Geotalea uraniireducens: one gene and its partner. The protein of the gene in region 1 binds, or shares a complex with, the protein of each later gene. Links are inferred from orthologs where the notes say so. Each region holds a gene or a part of one and is shown on either strand. Other genes may lie near its edges.

Region 1 (3,304 bases):
AATTCGTCTATCCGCGGCGGGGGACCAAGGTTGAATTGGTAAAACTGGCGATCAAGAATGCCGAATCAGCACTGCAAAAGGAACTCGACCGGGTCGCCAGTGCCGAGACGGTACTGGCCGAGCTGCAAGATCGTCTCCACCTGCGGAACGTCCCGCACCGAATCGAGTGCTATGACATTTCGACAATCCAGGGAACGTTCGCCGTTGGCAGTCGGGTTTCTTTCTTCAACGGGAAAGCCGACAAATCCGGGTATCGGCGCTACCGCATCAGGACCGTCCATGGTTCAGACGATTTCGCCATGATGCGCGAAGTCCTCTCGCGGCGCTTCAGCAGGGACATGACCGAAAACAACACCCCTGACCTGATCCTCATCGATGGCGGGATTGGCCAGTTGAACGCCGTCACCGCGGCCCTCGACGAACTCGGCATCAAGGGGATCGATACGGTTTCCCTGGCAAAAAGTCGGGTTGAGCGGGAAATGACCGGAGAAGAGATCCAGCGGAGCAATGAACGGGTGTTTCTGCCGGGGAGAAAAAATCCGGTGGTGCTCAGGCAGAATTCGCGCCCTCTCCTCCTGCTGGCACAAATCCGCGATGAGGCGCACCGCTTCGCTATTACCTATCATAAACAGTTGCGACAGAAGGAGACGCTTCACTCGCTGCTGGACAACATCGCGGGAGTGGGCAGCAAACGACGGCGGGAATTGTTGAAACGATTCGGCAGTCTTGCCGGGCTCAGGAAAGCACGTCGTGAAGAGCTGATGGCCGCATCTTTTCTTCCGGCCAACGTCGTGGAAAATATTTGGCAGGCATTGCATCCAGACGAAAACAGCGGCTCCCCGGAAAGGGAAGCCGCTGCTGACACAATTACGGAAAGACCGTCCGCTAAGGCTCGGCCAGAAGCTTCTTGATCAGGTCTTCCATGCTTTTCAGGGTTGCATCGGACCCGCCCATGAATCTCTCGGCGACAATCCCCTTCTTGTCAATGACGTACACCGTCGGTAACGAGCGGAGCCCGTAATCGGTCTGTATCCCTTCGTTGGCAAGGGCCACCGGATAGTTGAACCGTTTCCCGGCCACAAAGTCCTTCACGCCCTGCTCATCACCCTCGTCGAGCGACAGGCCGAGAACCTGCAAACCTTGCTTGCCGTATTTGCGATTCAAGGCTATCAGGTGGGGGATGGCTTCCCGGCAAGGCGGGCACCACGTGGCGAAAAAATCGATTACCAGCACGTATCCGTGATAGTTCGCCAGGGAAATCTGCTGCCCGGAAGTACTCACCACTTTGATTGGCGGGGCAGGCTGCCCTTTTTGCGCCATGGCAAAAGAGGACGCGGGAACTGCCAACACCAGAAGGAACATCGCCACGACTAACCGGATACGCATCGTCTAGAACCTCACCACAGCCTGTTTGTATGTTACAGGGCTTTTTTGATCAGGGCTTCGAGCTGCGCCTTGGGAACCGCTCCGACGACCTGATCCACCACCTTCCCTTCCTTGAAGAGAATAACCGTCGGAATGCCACGGACACCGTACTTGCCGGGGGTGCCCGGATTATCGTCAACATTGACCTTGCCGACTTTCACCTTACCTTCAAACTCCTCGGCAATGGCGTCGATTACCGGTGCAATCGCCTTACAGGGAGCGCACCAGGTTGCCCAGAAATCAACCAGTACCGGGATATCGGATTTAAGAACATCGGCGTCGAACGTATCATCGCTGAATGTCAGTACTTTGTCGCTAGCCATTAAAGCCTCCTTTAGCGGTGGACATAAATTGCACTTTCAGAATATAGCCGAGCTTCCTGAAAACATCAAGGAGGAAATCCCCGACCCGGTGAGAGCGATTGCCGGTTGCCGGCACAGCTCATTCCACTCTATCCCCTTGGCAAAGCGGCTAAAATCTGCTACACCGTTACCCTATTGGTATTACCTCTTTTCCCGGACAAGGCTGCTCCCGATGGAACTATTTCCCATCAACCTGCGTCTGCAGGGCCGAAACGTCGTCATTGTCGGCGGAGGGCGGGTCGCCCTGCAAAAATGCCTCTCCCTGCTCCCGGCCGGTGCCGCAATCACGGTTATTGCCCCCGAGCTCACCGCCCCGCTTTGCACCTTGCGCGATGAGGGAAAAATCGACCACCGCCAACGCGCCTTCGCGCCGGAAGACCTGGATGGCGTGTTCATGATCTTTGCCGCTACCGACGATCCGGCAGTCAACAGCGCCGTTGCCGCCGCGGCGGTAGCGCGGCAGATCCTGGTTGCCGCCGTCGACCACCAGGAACGGGGGAACTTTACGACGCCGGCAATCCTACGGCGCGGCGAGCTGACCATCGCCGTTTCGACCGGCGGGAAAAGCCCGGCTCTCGCCCGTAATATCCGCGATCAGTTGGCGAAGCGCTATGGCAGCGAGTATGATGAAGCGCTGACGATCCTGGGCGCCGTGCGCGAAAAGCTGTTGACGGCCTCTGATAACACCGCTTACAATAAGAAAATTTTAAACGACCTCGCGGCTTCCGAGCTCGCCAAGCTGCTCAAAAGGCGGCGATATCAGGAGGTCGATCGCCTGCTCACCAACCTGCTCGGCCCCGGGTACACGACGACCGAATTGGGAGTACAGTCAAAGGACCGCCCATGAATGCCCTGCTCTTCAAGATAACCCTGGCAATCTATCTCGCCGCGACTGTTGCTTACATGGCCTACCTGGTAAAGCCCCGCCAGAATATCGGCCGCATCGGCCGCTGGCTACTCTCCATCGGACTTGCCGCTCACTGTGTCTTTACTGTCGACCGGTTCTACGAGGCGGGACACACCCCCATCACCAACCTCCACGAGTCGCTCTCGTTTTTCAGTCTGGCAGTGGTGGCCGTTTACATCACCTTCGAGCGCCGTTACAAAATTTACATCCTCGGCTCTTTCGTGACCCCCCTGGCCCTTTTGATCATGGTGGCATCAACCGGCTTCCCGTCAGCGATCTCCCCGCTCAATCCAGCCCTGCAGAGCCGCTGGCTGGTCGTTCACACCACGATGGCATTTCTCAGCTACGCCGCATTTGCCGTGGCGTTTGGCGCCGCCATCATGTATCTGATTCAGGAACACTTCCTCAAGAGCAAAAAGCTCGGCCCGATGTACCAGAAGCTGCCGCCGCTCGACATTCTCGACGAAATCAATTACCGCTGTCTGGCTTTCGGTTTTCCGTTGCTCACTTTTGCCATCATTGCCGGGGCCATTTGGGCGGAAACGGCCTGGGGAACCTACTGGAGCTGGGATCCCAAGGAAACCTGGTCCCTCATCACCTGGTTCGTCTA
Region 2 (3,177 bases), 170 kb from region 1 along the record:
GCAGGCGGAGATTGATTTCATCAAGACGAATGAAATCGGTAGATCGTTCGTTATCGAAAGAGCTACTACGCTTACATCGCTTTGGGGAATGCTTAGCTACGATGCTAGGCAGCAAGTCGTGAAGGAACTCTTGGACCGGGTTGATGTCGGCGAAGAATCCCTCCATTTTGTCTTCTATTATATCCCCACTTTTGTGCCAGTAGAGAAAGGTTCACACACCCACAGGGATTCATCGCCGCAACGAGCATGAACCGTGACGGATATGTGAGCGACATCAGGGCGCGGGAGATGGTCACCTTGCCGTCTTCCAGCGGCTGGCGGAGCACTTCGAGGACATGCTTCTTGAATTCGGGGAGTTCGTCGAGGAACAGCACGCCGTGGTGGGAAAGGGAGACTTCGCCGGGGCGGGGGGTATTGCCGCCGCCGATCAGGCCGATGTCGGAGATAGTATGGTGCGGGGTACGGAACGGCCGCCGGGCGACCAGGGCCTTTTCACGGTCCAAGAGCCCCATGACGCTGTAGATCTTGGTGGTTTCGATCGCTTCGGCGAAGGTCATCCGGGGGAGGATGGTCGGGATCCGCCGGGCAAGCATGGTTTTCCCCGAACCGGGTGGACCGATCATCAACAGATTGTGCGACCCGGCCGCCGCCACTTCGAGGGCTCGCTTGGCGTGCTCCTGCCCTTTCACCTCGGCAAAGTCGTCCCACGGCTCGCCGTCCCGGTCGAAAAGCCCCTGGAGGTCGACCCGGTGCGGCGCAATCTCCCGCTCACCGTTGAGAAACTCGACTACCTCGGCCAGTTCGCCGACACCGATCACCTCGACCCCCTCGACCACGGCCCCCTCCGGAGCGTTTTCCCGGGGGACGACGATTCCCCGCAGTCCGGCACTGCGGGCGGCAACCGCCACCGGCAGGCAGCCGCGGATCGGCTTGACGCTGCCGTCGAGCGACAGCTCGCCCAGCAGGAGATATTCGTGCAACCGTTCACTTTTGATGATGCCGGTGGCGGCCAGGATACCGACCGAGATCGGAAGGTCGAAGGCGGCCCCCTCCTTTTTCAGGTCGGCGGGGGCCAGGTTGACGGTAATCTTGCGGGGCGGGAAATCATAGCCGGCGTTTTTCAGCGCCGATTTGACCCGGTCCTTGCTTTCCTTGACCGCCCCGTCGGGGAGGCCGACGGTGGCGAACTGGGGCAGGCCGGCGGAGATATCCACTTCGACATCGACGACGACGGCGTCGATCCCCAGCAGGGCGCTGGACAGGGCCTTGGCGAGCATAATCTTCCCTCCGTGGAATCAACTGGGGCGTAGCGGAGGCGTCCTGCCTCCCGGCCCGCCAAGCTAGGGCTTGAGCATATCGAGATACCGCTCGGCATCGAGTGCTGCCATACAGCCGGACCCGGCCGAGGTGATTGCCTGGCGGTAGATCGCATCCTGGACGTCGCCGGCGGCGAAAACCCCGGGGACGCTGGTGGCGGTGACGTTGCCATCATTGCCGCACTGGGTACGGATGTACCCGTTCTCCATATCGAGCTGGCCGACGAACAGCTCGGTGTTAGGGGTGTGACCGATGGCGATGAAGACGCCGTGCACTGCCAGCTCCTTGGTCGAACCGCTCCGGTGCCGAAGCCGGACCCCGGTCACGCCCGACTCGTCGCCGAGCACCTCATCCAGTTGGTGGTTCCACTCGATGGTGACATTACCGGTCTTGGTCTTTTCGATCAGCTTGTCGGCGAGAATCTTCTCCGAACGGAGCTGGTCGCGCCGATGGACGACTGTCACATGGCTGGCAATATGGGAGAGATACAGGGCCTCTTCAACGGCAGTGTTCCCACCGCCGATCACCACTACGTCCTTCCCCCGGTAGAAAAAACCGTCGCAGGTGGCACAGGCCGAAACCCCTTTCCCCTTGAACCTGCTTTCGGACGGGAGGCCGAGATAGCGGGCCGAGGCACCGGTAGAGATGATCAGGGCATCACAGGTATAGATGCCGTTGTCCCCTTCGAGGCGGAACGGCCGCTGGCTGAGATCGGCCTTACCGATCTGGTCGACGAACATTTCAGTGGCGAAGCGTTCGGCATGGCGGCGCATCCGTTCCATTAGCTCGGGGCCGAGGACGCCATCGACATCGCCGGGCCAGTTATCCACCTCGGTGGTAGTCATCAGCTGTCCCCCCTGCTGCAGGCCGGTGATGAGCGTCGGCGCCAGATTGGCCCGGGCGGCGTAGACAGCCGCAGTGTAGCCGGCAGGGCCGGAGCCGAGAATAATCAAGCGACGGTGCATCGTTTCCATAGACGAGATCCTCCCGAAAAAGTCGGGCTACGATAGCAGTAACGGGCCGGAATTGCAAGGGCTGTCGGGCGCTTTCCGATTGACCGGTCGGGAGCCCTCTGCTACACTTTCAATTAATGAAAGCGTGCGCATCCCGCAGTTGATGCCGACGATCTCCTCGCCAGCCAACCGCCGGTGCCGGGCTTGATCCGCGAGGTAAACGATGCACGCCGAGAGCCATCTCGACCGGAGCATAGCCGGCCGTTTCACATACGCCATCGTCCTGACCGCCCTTACGCTTATCGCCGAGGTCGCCGGCGGCATCTGGACCAACTCGCTGGCACTGCTCTCCGACGCCGCCCACGTCTTTCTCGACCTTTTCGCCCTCTTCCTGTCGCTGGCGGCGATCAAACTCTCTTCGTACCCGGCATCCGACACCCGGACATTCGGCTGGCACCGAACCGAGGTCTTCGCCTCGTTCATCAACGGCGCGACGGTTTTCCTGATGGCGGTGGGGATCTTTTACGAGGCGGCGGGGCGGCTCTTCAATCCCGAGGCGGTAAAAAGCCTGCCAATGCTGATTATCGCCACCATCGGCCTGGTAATGAACCTGGTAGCCGCCTCCGCCCTGCACGGTCATTCCCACGACGACCTCAACGTTCGCAGCGCCTTTCTCCATGTCCTCGGCGACGCGGCGGCGTCGGTCGGGGTTATCGTCGGCGGCGCGATCATCTATTTCACCGGCTGGTACCTGCTCGACGCCCTGATCTCCATCGGTATCGGCTGCGCCATTTTTTCCGGCTCCTGGCGGGTACTGCGCGAATCGACCCACATCCTCCTGGAAGGGGTGCCGCGAGGGTTGAGCACCCAGGCGGTGGCCGACGCCATCGCCGGCATCGAGGGGGTG

What was found.
Region 2: the proteins of trxA (region 1) and trxB are in contact, whole or in part, in a crystal structure (PDB 1F6M), measured with the Escherichia coli proteins. The link is inferred for Geotalea uraniireducens from one-to-one orthologs.

The regions. Positions count from the first base shown.
Region 1 is NZ_AP027151.1:289,036-292,339, reverse strand. Bases 84-3,071 are described here. They hold trxA (thioredoxin TrxA), read right to left. Parts: upstream 1,749-3,071; coding sequence 1,419-1,748; downstream 84-1,418. Other genes in these bases: ccsB (c-type cytochrome biogenesis protein CcsB), read left to right, coding at 2,631-3,071; QMN23_RS01335 (precorrin-2 dehydrogenase/sirohydrochlorin ferrochelatase family protein), read left to right, coding at 1,960-2,634; QMN23_RS01345 (TlpA family protein disulfide reductase), read right to left, coding at 886-1,386; uvrC (excinuclease ABC subunit UvrC), read left to right, coding at 84-911. Also shown: more of uvrC, read left to right, coding at 1-83; more of ccsB, read left to right, coding at 3,072-3,304. UniProt on the Escherichia coli protein: Participates in various redox reactions through the reversible oxidation of its active center dithiol to a disulfide and catalyzes dithiol-disulfide exchange reactions.
Region 2 is NZ_AP027151.1:456,870-460,046, reverse strand. The notes cover bases 317-3,177. They hold trxB (thioredoxin-disulfide reductase), read right to left. Parts: upstream 2,292-3,177; coding sequence 1,341-2,291; downstream 317-1,340. Other genes in these bases: QMN23_RS02140 (cation diffusion facilitator family transporter), read left to right, coding at 2,494-3,177. Also shown: QMN23_RS02155 (recombinase family protein), read left to right, coding at 1-250.